4 regions of the Paenibacillus sp. N119s genome follow, and region 1 is predicted to be linked to each of the others. Evidence: riboswitches for the same ligand, from Rfam matches in the RefSeq annotation. Region 1 holds a riboswitch; each other region holds the start of a gene.
What was found. A riboswitch is a leader RNA that binds a small molecule or an ion and turns the genes downstream of it on or off. The one in region 1 is predicted to bind cyclic di-AMP.

Region 1 (3,690 bases):
TAAATCTATATTACCTGCTATTGGTAATGAGTTCATTACCATCATTAAAGAATCATCTATTATTTCGACCATTGGGATGGTGGATATTATGTACCAAGCCCAAGTCATTAAGAATATCACCTATGAAGGATTAAGTCCGTTCGTAATCGCAGCCGCTATTTATTTTGTAATGACGTTCAGCTTATCCAAGCTGTTGGGTTTATGGGAAAGGAAGTTGAGAGCCAGTGATCACCGTTAAACAACTGCGTAAATCGTTTGGTAAAAATGAAATTTTAAAAGGTATTGATATAGATATCGCCAAAGGTGAAGTCGTCGTCATCATCGGCCCGAGTGGTTCAGGAAAAAGTACGTTTTTGCGTTGTTTGAATCTGTTGGAACAGCCAACAGAAGGGGAGATTTTGTTTGAGGGTGAGCCGATTACGGCCCGTGGTCATAACATTAATGCGACCCGGGAGAAAATGGGAATGGTTTTTCAGCATTTTAATCTGTTTCCGCACAAAACGATATTGCAGAATTTGACCCTTGCACCAACGCAGGTGAAAAAGCAGTCGGGGAAAGAAGCAGAGAAAATCGCGCTGGAACTCCTGCGAACCGTAGGTCTTGAGGATAAAAAGAACACCTACCCGAACCAGTTATCCGGCGGTCAAAAGCAACGTATTGCGATAGCACGTGCCTTGGCCATGCAGCCGCACGTAATGCTGTTTGATGAGCCTACTTCTGCTCTGGACCCTGAAATGGTTGGAGAGGTTCTAGATGTAATGAAGAAGCTCGCTGAAGGCGGCATGACGATGGTGATCGTGACACATGAAATGGGCTTTGCCCGTGAGGTAGGGGATCGGATCATCTTTATGGACAACGGGCAAATTATAGAGCAAGGCACGCCAGAGCAAGTTTTTGGTACACCAAGCCATGATCGTACTCGTGACTTTCTTGCTAAAGTACTGTAAGAAAATGCTTTTATAAAATATTGACATAGCCCTTCTTGTGACGATGGTTCACGGAGGGCTTTTCTTTTTTTGTCACCATATCTCCATATTTTCGTAACAAAAAACGGGTTCTTAATGACAAAATTGTAATGAGTGTAGTATGATGTTCAAGGTTCCCAACATTTTCATGCAGATAAGGTTACAAAATTGTGATATTATGCAGGAAGCCAAAACTTACCGAGGCAGCACTTATGATAATAAATACTCAGGTGCTGGACTCAAACTATGGGAAGTGCGGGGGACGTAACAACGGCCATTGTTCCAATACATCATAAAAAGTATGGAATATGACCTAGGGGTGAATTGCGCAAGCATAGGGCTTCTCCTGAGCCCGAATCCGACAGCTAACCTCGCAGGCACAACAGAGGAGGTACATATCTTTGAAACGCTTAAAACATATTGGAAAAGCTATGAAATTTGCGGTGCTTGCCGCAGCAATTGCAGGGCTGGCACAGACAGCTGGAGTAGCAGATGCTGCTTCGCTTCATATTGCTAAAGAAGGCGACACCTTCTTTTTGCTTGCTCAACGTTATGGAGTATCGGTAGATGAGTTGGCGAAGGCTAACCCGAATATTGCAGCCAACAACATATACGCAGGTCTGCAGATTAAAGTGCCAGACGAAAAAAGTGTAGAGGCGGCTTCGGATTCGAAGCCACAGCTTCTTACGGAAAAAGCAACCGCGAATGAGAAGCCAACAATTGAAGCATGGGGTAAGACATTCAATTATAGTAAAGTGGTTGATGTGAAAGCAACAGCATATTCTGCCGCCGCCGATGAAAACGGTAAATGGGGTGCTGTCGATTATTACGGTAATCCGCTTAAGTTAGGTACTATTGCGGTAGACCCGAAAGTCATTCCAATGGGAACCAAGGTACTTGTTACAGGCTATTCCCATCCCGGCTTGCCGGACCATTCTTTTGTGGCCGTGGCCCGTGATCAGGGCAGCGCCATTACCGGGAAGCGGATTGATATCTTTATCCCTGGCAATAAATCATTCGTAAACGACTTTGGTTTTCAAGATGTGAAACTGTACGTCATTGATAAATAACATTCTGCCTAGATGTGTTTTAAATAACATAATAAATATTATGTAAACTTACTATTGTATCGTACAACATATAATTCGTAACTGGGTCGATATTTTATCATGGCTGGTTGCTTATCGCTAAAAAAGGCTGTCTTACAAGCAGAAATATTCTGCTCGTCAAGACAGCCTTTTTACGTAGTTGGAGTTTATCGTCGAAGCTTAGCATACTTTTATTGTCGTTCCGATGTGTGAAGCAGCCGGGGGACTGTGACGAATTTGTAGCCCTTAGCTTTTAGAGAGTGGATTAGGCCCGGCAAGGCTTGGACAGTACCTTGCAAATTAGAACTTTGGCCTCCACCTGCATGCATTAAAATAATGGAACCAGGCCCGGTAGCCGGGATTACGTTACGTTGAATTTGTGTTTTGCTTAATCCCTTCCAGTCTAGAGAATCCACATTCCAATTGACAATCATGTATCCATGACGACGTGCCCACTGGATTTGAGGCTCCGTGATTTCACCGTAGGGCGGTCGTATCAACTTAGGCCGGAAGCCTGCGCTCGCTTCTAAAATGCGTTCTGTTTTTGTAATCTGGTAGCGGAATCGTTCGGGTGTGGCCTTCCTGAAATCCGGATGAGTATAGGAATGATTTCCTATAGCATGACCCTCACGGATGATACGGCGTATGATCCCCGGATGTTTTTCAGCACGATGACCGACGATAAAAAAAGTAGCTTTGATGCCGTTTGCGTGTAATACGTCCAAAACCTGCGGCGTATACCTTGAATCGGGCACATCATCAAAGGTTAAGGCAATTTGGCGGGTGTGCGGGCCGCACATTTTAAAAATGTCCGCATGCTTTTTTCGCAGCATCGCTAAGGTTGGAGCAGCTCGATCTTTTCTTGGATGTTCAGTAGTAGCGGCAGCAGCTTCCTTGGGATGGGGCGTTCCAATATAGGGAGGCGTGTCCGCGTATACGGGAAAACTTGAAAATGCTAGTAACAGCGCTAAACACGGCAAAGCTCTCCTGTACCGCATTTATATTCCCCCTTTCCGTGCAGTGATACCTAGTGGTGCTCTCAGCTATTATGTACCTGTCCTATCAAAATTATGCTGCTGATGGAGTGAAGCCCTACACAACTGAAGATTTCGTAAGTTTTAGTCATACAAAGGATTCGGTATACCGTGATAGCTGGTGTATAATGGGGAGGTTATCTATAACGATACAGACTGAGGGAAGGATGGATAAAAGTGACCGACTTGTTTACTCCTTATCAATTAAAGGGGCTTTCATTAAGAAATCGGATTGTCATGCCCCCCATGTGGCAATACAGCGTGGAGGCCAAGGACGGCAAACCGACGGAATGGCATTATGTCCATTATGTAAGTCGCGCGGTAGGAGGGACTGGGCTCATCATAGTGGAAATGACAGCAGTTCATCCGGATGGACGCATTACGGATCGTGATTTGGGCATTTGGAGTGACGAACATATTCCTGCATATCAAAAAATTATAGAGGAAGTCCACAAGCATGGTGCCAAAATCGCCATTCAATTAGGCCATGCTGGGCGCAAGGCCCAAGACGCTGAGTTACCTGTAGGTCCGTCCTCGATCCCCTTTAGTGAGCGCTTTAAAGAGCCGCACGCTTTGACGAGAGCAGAAGTCAAGGAACTGGTT
Region 2 (3,690 bases), on a different contig from region 1:
TTGTATAAATATGTAGAGATTGAAAATATGGATACAGATACCGTTAACCATATTCGAGAGGCTTTGGAAAAGGCTGGATTGGACCCGGAGTATGATCTTGAAATTGATTTTCCGACAGATCTTCCTTATGATGTGTTTCGACAGGGCGGTTCAACGGACAATCAGATTTTGCTGCTCGGACGTCAGGGCGAGGTGCGGGAAATATCTGAAGTTTCGGAAATCGTACGTTCAATAAGTGGTATTCACCGAGGGAAATATCATATGTATTTTCCCCAGAATAAACTGAACGGGGTAAAAGACAGGCTTCCTTCCGAAATAAGTAATTATTTTGTCAAACAATAGACAAATATATAGAAATGTAAGTAAAAAGAGGAGATGAAAACCTTGGATTTATTCGACACTCATACTCACTTGGATGCACCACAATTTGACGAGGATCGTGAAGAAGTTATAGCACGTGCTGTCGAATCAGGAGTAACACGGATGATTAATATCGGATTTAATCGTGAGACCATTCCATCCACCATGAAGCTAGCTGAGACGTATGATTTTATTTATGCGGCCGTTGGATGGCATCCGCAGGATGCTATTACAATGCAGGAAGGGGATTTAGAATGGATTGCATCGTTATGCAGTCATAAAAAGGTTGTAGCGATCGGAGAGATCGGTCTGGATTATTATTGGGATACATCACCAAAGGATGTGCAGCAGCAGGTACTTCGAAATCAAATTGGCCTGGCACGTGAGCTCAACATGCCAATTGTTATCCATAATCGAGATGCACATGAAGATATTGTGAGGATTTTACGGGAGGAAAAGGCGAGCGAGATTGGCGGGGTTATGCACTCCTTTTCAGGGAGCTGGGAGACAGCCAAAATGGTGCTGGATATGGGTTTCCACCTTTCATTCGGCGGGCCTATAACGTTCAAAAATGCCAAGCAGCCAAAAGAGGTGCTGGCCCAGGTTCCGCTGGACCGTCTGCTTATTGAAACGGACTCACCTTACCTGACACCCCATCCGTTTCGCGGGAAACGAAATGAGTCAGCACATGTGAGACTGGTGGCAGAGGCAGCCGCCCAAATTAAGGGAATTACGGTGGAGGAATTGGTATCCATTACTACCCAAAATGCCTTGGAACGATTTGACATTAAGTGAAAAAGCGAAGAAAACAATCAAAATAAAGAGTTAGACGGAGCTAATTATGATTTTGTTGCAGTAAACTCAGGAATATTACAAACTTTTAACCGAATTTTTTAAAAAATGTACTTGAAACCTGCTTTACAACATGCATGCAAACAGGATATCATCTTTTCAGTGAATTGTTGTTGAGTGTAAACATCAACAAATCATTTCATGAACCAGTCTCGCTGAGTCCCTTTTACAGGGAACGGGGGAACCGATATGGCTTACAGTACGTCCGGCGTATGTGCAGGAGAGAATGTCTCTTCAGCAGCCGGCTCGACCGAAATTCAAATCCTGGATGGGATTGAACAGGTAGAGAAGCCGTATTTCGATTTCTTTCTGGGTCTTCGGGGTGAATGTGAAGGCGACCGCCATGAGCGGTTGACCTAAGCTAGGGCGACTCTCTACGTCCGAACCCGACAGCTAACCCCGTAAGCGTAACAAGAGAGAAGCCAACTCGTGCATGAGTTTTCCCGCATATTCACACATGTCGGAAGCCACGAAAGAGCTCTCTAGTCTCTTTCTTTGGCTTTTTTTGTTGTGAATAAAAGAAAATCTGTCATCATACTGTGGTTAAACAGGGGAGGACAGCATGCCGCGAAGACGGGTACATGGTGCAGGACAGTCGCAGTACGGGCTTGTCTTGTAGAAAATCTGTTATAGTCACGTCAACGATCAACTATGTCTTACTCCAGACGGCGGGCTATGTAAGGAGGACGGAGGAAATGGGCATTTTCCGAAAAGGGGAGACCACCCATGAGTCACGCTCATCCAGCATGTCTTACGTATTGCGTTGGAAGCAAGAGAATGTGCGCCAGGCGGTTTTGGTTGCTATTTTTCTAATCGCACTAACGATTATGATTTCAATTCTGATGTACACGCAATCTAAAAAACAAGTCTTTTTTGTCATCGATGGTAAGGCATCTGCGGTAGAAACCCGGGAATCCAAGCTCCAAGATTTGCTCAATGAGCATTCTATTTCACTTCAGCCGCATGATACAATATCCATGCCGCTTAACGGAGCAGTACAGGATGGGGACCGCGTAGTTATTAAACGTGCCAATCAGGTTAGAGTGTCCTCAGGCAATGAGACGAAAAAGCTGTACACAACAGAAAATACAGTAGAGGGTGCGATTCGCACATCGGGCTATAAATTATCATCAATCGATAAAGTTTATCCTGCATTGGATGCCTCTGTTTCGGCTAACATGGACATAAAAATCGTCCGTGTGAAGAAACAGCAGGTTGCACAGAAAAAACAGGTGCCTTATCAAGTCATCAAAACGGCCGATCCAAGTCTCTATAAAGGCGATAATCGAGTCATTCAAAGTGGCAAATCGGGTGTGGTAGTTCAGCATGTTCAAAAGGTATACCATGATGGAAAGCTGGTATCCAAACAGCTGATCAACAAGGAAGTCACACAGAATCGCGTGGATAAGGTAATCGCAGTAGGAACGAAGAAAAAACCGGTCGTTCTGGCTGCTTCCGTTGGCCCTAGAGATGCGGTTAAGGCGACAACGGTAAGTTCGGGCAATGCTGTCCGTAAAGCAGGTATTAATTTTAAATATAGCAAGGTTTTACAAAACGTCTCCATGACGGCGTACTCCTCACAGGAGTCAGGTATCGGTACACGTACGGCCTCCGGCACGCGTGTTACGGAAGGACGTACCATCGCTGTCGATCCGAGTGTAATTCCAATCGGCTGGTGGGTGTATATTGAAGGGGTGGGCTTCCGCCGTGCGGAGGATACCGGTGGCGCCATTAAAGGCCACAAAATCGATGTGTATTATGAGAGTTTGAGCCGGGCTAACCAATTTGGTCGCAAGCACGGTAAAACCGTATATGTGATCGGACCTGTAAAGCCAGAAATCAACTAAAACAGGTTGTGTATGTTGAGGGCAATGCGATAGTATTAACAACATAGTTATGCCATGCTAAGAAGAGGATATCCTCTTCTTATTTTGTTTTCAAAAGCAGGGAAAGATAAATATATGTTGCTGTGTAGCAGTGGAGGTAAATGAAGATGATCAAGGAAGTGATCGTGGTAGAAGGCCGGGATGACACGGTAGCCATTCGCCGTGCTGTCGAGGCAGATACGATAGAAACTGGCGGTTCAGCTATTAATAAAATGACGCTGCGCAAAATTGCATTGGCCCAGGAACGGCGGGGGGTCATTATTTTAACTGACCCCGATCATGCAGGGGAACGTATCCGTAAAATCATTGCCTCCAAGGTCCCGGGCTGCAAGCAGGCTTTTATACCTGAGGCAGAGGCGACGCGCAAAGGGGATATTGGTGTGGAGAATGCCTCGCCAGAAGCCATCAGACATGCCCTCGCGCGGGTACATACGACAGTAGAGGACGCCGAACCACTGATTGAATGGGCAGACTTGATTGACGCTGGACTTATCACTCACCCAAATGCTGCTGCACGCCGAATGGCCTTGGGGAATATACTGGGTATTGGCTATTGTAACGGAAAGCAGCTACATAAACGGCTCTCTGTGTT
Region 3 (3,690 bases), on a different contig from region 1:
GAGGAGGAAGTTAATCCAAGTGTGGACAGTAGCAAGTGTGCCGATTGCCTTGTATTGAATGAGTGTGTCTTCCAGTTGGTCAAATTCTAGCCAAGGATAGAGAGCCTTTGTGAGCTTGAGCAGACGCTGACTGGAAAGTCGCGACTCTTTTATATGCTGCGAGGAAGGATGTTGGGTATACAGCATTTTATCAATAAGGGCGATTCGCCAACCGTCATTCTGCTGGATGGCGACATACAGATTTTTGATGGCCATGCCGTCAAGGGTTGTAATGTGAGGATACCACTCGTCCCGCATGTAATGCTCCAGATCTTGTAGACTGTTCAAGTATCCATTGCGGAAACGTTCCTCCAGTCCGTGAAATCGGGTGAAACCACCAACGGGTAGGGAAGGGTCCAACAATAATGCGTAGTTTAGCAATCGGTTACCTTTATGCAGGATGGTTCGCCTCCTTGAAGTGAATACCTATGTAACATTATTTAACTTAATATTGTTTATAATGAGTTAACTTAAATAATTATGTAATATATATTTACATAATTGAATATTTTATGTCAAATAAAATATTCTTATGTCTCATATATGTTATATAAAGTAACATATAAAATAATTATTATATTTCTGTTTACAAATTGTTGCTGAGAGAGTATAATAAATCTGTTGCCTCAATACATTATGACATGCGGTCGTGGTGGAATGGCAGACACGCTATCTTGAGGGGGTAGTGGGCGTACGCCCGTGGAGGTTCGAGTCCTCTCGACCGCATTATGTGCAATACCTAGTTAAAGAGCATCCTGACACGTTTTATGTGAAGGGATGCTTTTTTTTGTTAACTTTCTTTATACATCCCGCCACAGAAGCGACCCATGACAACGGATCGCTCGTTAACTGTTATGAAGAAAGATTGTCAGTTTTCCTGCAAAAGCTTTTCAATATCTCCTGCAAGCTTATCTGGAGTGGTTTGCGGCGCATAACGCTTAAATACATTACCTTTTCGTGTAATTAAGAATTTAGTAAAATTCCATTTGATCGCTTTAGAGCCCAATACGCCCGGAGCAGTGTGGGTCAGGTAACGAAATAAAGGGTGAGCTTGATCACCATTGACATCTGTTTTGGCGAACATCGGAAAGGTCACACCATAATTGAGTTGGCAAAACTCGGAGATCTCCTCGTTGGAACCCGGCTCTTGTTTGGCAAACTGGTTGCTGGGAAATCCCAAAATTTCGAGCCCCTGTTCATGATACTGGTCGTATAGCTCTTGTAGTGCTTTATATTGGGGGGTTAACCCACATTTGCTGGCAGTGTTCACGATAAGAAGAACTTTCCCTTCATATGTGGATAAAGGAATTTGCGCTCCTTGCAGGGTCTGCGCATTATATTCATATACGCTCATGCTATTCCTCCTCGTTCAATAGTCTACAATTAAATTGTAAACAACTCAAGGGGAGGTTGCAAGCCAGGAAGAGTATACAGGCATTGAACTATTGTAAAATCATCTTTTGTTCAAAACGGTAAATTGCGCTTCAAATGGGGCTAATTGAGGAGTTCTTTCTCATAAAAACGGGTTTAATCGGTAATTATCTGGTACATATAGCGTATTTTCTTTCCTTTTTACAATTAAGGAGCAACCATGCCTTACCCTACGCCAATATTGACATGCCTTTCATTTTCAAAAAGGGGTGAAATATAGAGATTTCGAGAGATGTGAGAAGCATAGATGTGTTGTAAGCGTTATTATTAATCTTTTATGCTCTAAAGGTCGATTTATAGCCTTGCTGTTGAGCTTTACAGTCTTCCTTGCACGGGTGTATGATTCAAGACGTAATTTCAAATTAACAACAATGAAGCAACAACGAATTGTCTAAAGCGCTGAATTTTGCAGTTGCAAAAGCGGGGGAACCAACGAACATGTACGGCTTTGAAAGCCGCGTGTCTCATGGGGTGAATTTTTCGGTCAAGTGCCGTAAATAGGGCGACTCTCACGTCCGAATCCGACAGCTAACCTCGTAAGCGTACAGGGAGAGGCAACAAACCGCCGTGTGCAGCCATGGTTTATTTTATCATGGAATGTATGAAGCCGGAGGAAGCCTTTTTCCTTCGGCTTCTTTTTGTTGTCTTTTTATACCGGGAGAGGAGCTACTGATGGAAGGTCGGTTAATTATTGTCACTGCACCGAATGAAGCGGGCAGAAGTTTTGTGAAATTGCTCATGTTCAAAAAATTGGCGTTTGCAGTTCTCACAAACAGTACCCAGGAGGAACGACAGCTCAAAAAAATGGGTGTGGAGCACATTGTGCGCATCAATACGATGCAAGCGGGAAAATGGAATTTTCCTAGTAAAGAAATTGGGAGTGTGTATTTGTTCGAAAACAGCTTGAATTTGACTTGCCGTTTCCTGCAAATATGTCGGCCACTAACATCAGAACCGATCTATGTTATTACGCACGGCTGTAATCCACAAGGAATTTATCGGGGATTGGGAGCGGACCATGTGATCTACACATTGAACGGAGAGGTGGGTTTCTTGCTGAACGGATAAGCACTTATAACATAGCTGGTTTAAGATTTTATGATGGAATCAAAAGGACAATCTGAGGAGCGATACGGAGGATAGGAACATGATGGATTTATACATGCTGCTCGTAATGGCTGTGAGTTATGGAGTGATATTGCTGTTTATACGCTGGTGTGATGTGCAGACCTCAAAAGGAGGGCGAAAAGGATGATCGTTGTGCTAGGGCTCACGGTTATTGTGTTCGTGTATTTAATCTACGCACTCCTGAATCCTGAAAAGTTCTAGTCAACGATAGGATCGAGCAGGCGGGAACAGCAGATCAAGAATGAAGCATCAAGGGCATATTCGCAAACGTGTGCACTCAATGGATGGTCTGAATTAGGTCTGTTGTTCCAAATGCAGGAGCATTTTAAGGAGGAATAGAGGATGGAGCTACTGCAAATTGGAATTGTGATTGTCATATTGCTGCTCTTGGTTAAGCCAGTGGGGACCTATATGTATCACGTATTTTCAAATGAACCGAATCGGACGGATCGGATTTTTGGTGGAACGGAAAAGCTGATTTATAAGGCTATAGGCTTGAAGAAACAGGAAAGCATGCGTTGGACCACATATGCTTTGAGTTTCATTGCAACCAATGTGGTGCTTGCAGGGATCAGCTACCTGCTATTGCGCTTGCAGGCGATACTCCCGGGCAATCCGGTTGGAAACAGTAATATGGAAGCATCATTGGCCTTTAATACCGTAATCAGCTTTATGACCAATACGAATCTCCAGCATTATAGCGGTGAAAGCGGGCTTACGTATCTGACACAGATGGCGTTCGTCACGATGATGATGTTTACTTCGGCTGCATCCGGATTATCGGTTGCTGCAGCTTTTATGAGAGGTTTGACGCGACGTGGTGAAGGGCTGGGCAATTTTTTTCAGGATTTTATTAAAGCCATCATACGGATTTTCCTGCCGCTTGCCTTTGTGCTTACGCTGGTGCTGGTAGGGCTAAAGGTTCCGCAAACGCTACAACCTACGGCGGATATTACAACTTTAAGTGGCACACAGCAGCAGATTGCTATGGGGCCCATTGCCTCACTGGAATCCATCAAGCATTTGGGCACGAACGGGGGCGGTTATGCTGGAGCTAATTCTGCGCACCCTTTTGAGAATCCAAGTCCTTGG
Region 4 (3,690 bases), on a different contig from region 1:
GGCGTCAGGAGGTCAGTGAAGCTTTGGCAGAAGACTTATTTTATGCACTGGGTGCAGAGCCCATAATCACTGTAGGTAGCGGCGTTGTGATTTATGAGCCGGAGCAGCACCGGATTTATGTACTCATCGGAGATGAGGAGCTGACGTCGGTCCCTTTGATCTAAAGGACGTCTGATGGATTTATCAACGGGGCCGTGGTAATATGTACACCAATATATCGTAGTTTTGGCCGCATGAAGCGGCTGAAAGGCTTCCGTATAAACGGGGAGGAGTTCGTAACATGCCTTTTACACAAGAAGAGATTGAAGCACATCTGGAGAAACTGGAGGGCTGGGAACTAGAAGAAGGACGATGGATCGTTCGGAAATACAATTTTTCCAGTTTTATGAAAGGTATTGCATTCGTGGATGAAGTTGCCGCTATATCTGAGGCATTTAATCACCATCCATTTATTACGATTGATTACAAGACCGTGACTCTGCGTTTGACCTCTTGGGACGATGGCGGTATTATGGCTGTAGATATTAAAGAAGCCCAACAATATAATGAAGCTTTTGAAAAAATGCGCAGCGGTCATTAAGTTTGTAATGATCTGTCGTATATGCTAAAAGCGCCTTCGCTATACAACATCGCGGTTGTATAGCGAAGGCGCTTTTATTTATAAAGCCCGGTTCTAATGTTCAGGATAATATACCATACAATGGAACGGCTTTCTGCCATCTGGAGTCTGGCGCTCATAGGTATCGGTCAGCTCGAATCCAGCTGCCTTATAGGCTCGAATAGCCCGTTGATTCCACGTGAGCACCTCTAGGTCAATCTCATTCTGCGGGTGGCGTCGTCTGGCTTCCTCGGCAATGGCCCGGACAAAGTCGGAGCCTGTGCCATGTCCGCATCTTTCAGGACGCATTCCAAGACCCAGCCGGGTCACACCAACCATAGGAAAATATTGAGCAAATCCCGCAAGCTTATTCTCTGCGTCCAGTACGGCAACATATTGCTCTTGGCGAAGCGTAGGACTCCCAAATTCGACTTCAAGTGCCTTCATTTGTTCCCATGGAAGCCAGCCATATATATTGTAGGGGGGATCATAGCGCCACTCACAGATTTCAGCCGCTTGATGCTCGTCCATCGGCACGATCCGGTAGTTGGATATTGAGGCAGGCACTTTTCCATTCCTCCTTTTGCGTACTTCAATCATTAACAACAGATTGTAGACAAGTTAAAGAGGAATGGCAAGCGTGTTTATTTCGTACCTAAGTCGGGTATACATTCAATAAGAAGGAATTTACCGTTCAATGCTCCCCCAGCGGTGACTGTAAAACCGACGATGTTCGCTAACACTGAAACCTTTTGAGGCGTCAGTTCGTCAGTATTGATAATCATGACTGATGTAGTGGACATAAAAAACCGCAATTCGATTCCGGCCAGAATCAAATTGCGGCTAGGGTTAGCTTGCTGTGCGGTGGTTATTCTACGTTGTCGTCATCAGGAATTTCTGAAGCTACAGAATGGTAAGCGTCTGTGCTCATAATTCTTTTTGCACCGACAAAACGGTTAGCGTAATAATTTTCGTTCAGTGAGCTAACTACTACACCACGTGAAGTCGAGGAGTGGGCGAATTTCCCTTCACCTACGAAGATACCTACATGGGAAATGCCTCTTCCTGTGGTGTTGAAGAACACTAGGTCTCCTGGTCTCATTTCATCACGGGATACAGAAGATCCCATTTTGAATTGTGATCCAGATTGATGCGGCAGTTTAATTCCCAGTTTGTTGAATACATACATTGTGAAGCCGGAGCAATCGAATCCCTCGAGTGTAGTGCCTCCGCTTCTGTAGCTCGTTCCTTTGGCATCTTGGATGACCTGGTCCATCTTGGAGTCTGCGAATGCACTGCCGCCACCGAAAGTAAAGGATGTAAAGGCAATGGCGAGACCCATAGCTGCGATCGTTAGCTTCTTCTTCAAAAAAAATATACCCCTTCCAATTGCCTGCGAGGTTAGCTTAAGGATTCGGTAGAAGGTTCCCCTATGACCACTCTGTTGCGAGATCAATTCACCCAAACTGGTTCCCCCGCTTCCTAGGTGCCAGGAATTAGGCTTAACTTAAGATGTGCACCTTGGAGAGCAGTATTCACGACAACGATGTTTTTAAGATAAAGGTTACAATAAAGATTACAAAGTTGTTACTATCAGTTCACTGCGATTATTGTAACAAAGACAGCAGGCTTTGGCAAATGTTTCATCGCAAAAAGTTACAAAAAAAATCTGTTCCTAACATCGTAGGAACAGATTCTGTTAACAGTATTCAGTTATGTGTCGTGAGGACGGGGAAGAAAAAGTTTTTTTCGACAGCTGAAAATGCAGAAGATAGCATAAAGAGAGGGGTTAACTCCTGCTGGAGATATCGATATGCCATAGTCGGTACTGTGAACTGATATGCCACAGCCTGACTAGACTGGTAACAAAATGATACGATTGCTGGAGAATCAGCGCCAACATACCAGTCCAAATCATCGCCACGGTGCCAAATAGACCGAAGACCAGTAGCACACAAGCACCGAGCAGCAAGGATACGCCGACAGCGGGAAGAAGCTGGCGAAAGAAGGCGAGCAGGGACGATAGTACGGTGTGACCACTGACTGTGCCCAATTGCATATACAGGATGCACTGCCGAATGAACCACCCGTAAGCCATCCACCCAATGGCATAGGGCAACAAATGCAGCAGGTAAGAGGAAGATTGCAGGGTTCCTGCTACAATAGGATAGAGTCTTGGTACCACCCAAAAGGCGGGGAGCAGCAGCAGACCCAACTCGATGATGTAATACAACAGCGATGACATACCATGCCGTTTCATCCCTTTGAAGAAGGACAGGCTTTGCGGTTCAGTTGCATCGGTATACAGGCTTTGATAGATGCCGGCTCTAATAAAGGGTGTGATCAATATACGCAATACGGTTGCCCCTAGTAGTATCCATAAATATACGTGCACTTCTCGGCTGTCCATCAAGGCGATCTGGCCCTCCATCCAAAACAAGGTCCTTCCCAACTCGTTTTGGCTCTGATCCGGATAACGAAGCAGCAGCGGGATGACAGCGGATTGCACCAGCCGATAGAGAAATACCCCCCACAGCAGACGATATAGAAATAAAATGATAACGATATAAAAGCGTATGCGCACTAGCGCCCAGCCTTCTTTTATAACAGTCCGCATCTATAGACACCTCACCATGACAGACTTCCAAGCAGTGTCTCCAACAGCTTGGTTACACCTATACTCCAACGGGTTTGTTGTTTTTCGTTCAATTCAGCCTTCAGGTTATTATTAATATGCTTGTTCTCCAAGGCAATAGTGTATAGAGGATCGACGGCTACAGAGGACACGGGGGAGCTGCTTTTGAGTCGAAAGGTTGTACTTTTGCCCGTACCGTCCCATGCCTTGAATATCGTTGTGCCATCCTTGAAAGTAAATTGAACAGGGATCTTAGGATAATCTGCTCCTTTTTTGCTGAGCGTCACGACTGCTTCATATCCACTCTCCAACTTGCGGTTCATAATGCGATCGACAGAGAAGTCCGCCATCTGGCCGTCATATACATACTGTTCAAAATAGTGGCTCCATGAGCGTCCAGTCACCCTCTCCACAACACGCTGAAAATCCTGTGAGGTCGGATGCTTGAATCGGTACG

Region 2: it holds a riboswitch for cyclic di-AMP, as region 1 does, so the genes downstream of both, AC5V8P_RS08435 (resuscitation-promoting factor) here and AC5V8P_RS12345 (3D domain-containing protein) in region 1, are expected to answer to the same signal.
Region 3: it holds a riboswitch for cyclic di-AMP, as region 1 does, so the genes downstream of both, AC5V8P_RS00710 (hypothetical protein) here and AC5V8P_RS12345 (3D domain-containing protein) in region 1, are expected to answer to the same signal.
Region 4: it holds a riboswitch for cyclic di-AMP, as region 1 does, so the genes downstream of both, AC5V8P_RS04950 (C40 family peptidase) here and AC5V8P_RS12345 (3D domain-containing protein) in region 1, are expected to answer to the same signal.

The regions. Positions count from the first base shown of each region.
Region 1 is NZ_JCAJRU010000091.1:5,666-9,355, forward strand. Features, by position in the region: gene AC5V8P_RS12335 (ABC transporter substrate-binding protein/permease) at 1-238, shown strand, start outside; gene AC5V8P_RS12340 (amino acid ABC transporter ATP-binding protein) at 225-947, shown strand; cyclic di-AMP (ydaO/yuaA leader) riboswitch at 1,187-1,360, shown strand; gene AC5V8P_RS12345 (3D domain-containing protein) at 1,367-2,035, shown strand; gene AC5V8P_RS12350 (polysaccharide deacetylase family protein) at 2,245-3,051, opposite strand; gene AC5V8P_RS12355 (NADH:flavin oxidoreductase/NADH oxidase) at 3,265-3,690, shown strand, end outside.
Region 2 is NZ_JCAJRU010000049.1:8,326-12,015, reverse strand. Features, by position in the region: gene AC5V8P_RS08445 (HD domain-containing protein) at 1-342, shown strand, start outside; gene AC5V8P_RS08440 (TatD family hydrolase) at 385-1,155, shown strand; cyclic di-AMP (ydaO/yuaA leader) riboswitch at 1,356-1,636, shown strand; gene AC5V8P_RS08435 (resuscitation-promoting factor) at 1,908-3,059, shown strand; gene rnmV (ribonuclease M5) at 3,206-3,690, shown strand, end outside.
Region 3 is NZ_JCAJRU010000002.1:28,312-32,001, forward strand. Features, by position in the region: gene AC5V8P_RS00695 (urease accessory protein UreF) at 1-420, opposite strand, end outside; tRNA gene AC5V8P_RS00700 (tRNA-Leu) at 683-765, shown strand; gene AC5V8P_RS00705 (glutathione peroxidase) at 908-1,393, opposite strand; cyclic di-AMP (ydaO/yuaA leader) riboswitch at 1,858-2,029, shown strand; gene AC5V8P_RS00710 (hypothetical protein) at 2,143-2,538, shown strand; gene kdpF (K(+)-transporting ATPase subunit F) at 2,722-2,799, shown strand; gene kdpA (potassium-transporting ATPase subunit KdpA) at 2,941-3,690, shown strand, end outside.
Region 4 is NZ_JCAJRU010000022.1:4,189-7,878, forward strand. Features, by position in the region: gene AC5V8P_RS04930 (hypothetical protein) at 1-164, shown strand, start outside; gene AC5V8P_RS04935 (4a-hydroxytetrahydrobiopterin dehydratase) at 281-580, shown strand; gene AC5V8P_RS04940 (GNAT family N-acetyltransferase) at 674-1,165, opposite strand; gene AC5V8P_RS04945 (hypothetical protein) at 1,243-1,401, opposite strand; gene AC5V8P_RS04950 (C40 family peptidase) at 1,467-1,967, opposite strand; cyclic di-AMP (ydaO/yuaA leader) riboswitch at 1,974-2,111, opposite strand; gene AC5V8P_RS04955 (hypothetical protein) at 2,388-3,215, opposite strand; gene AC5V8P_RS04960 (M1 family metallopeptidase) at 3,227-3,690, opposite strand, start outside.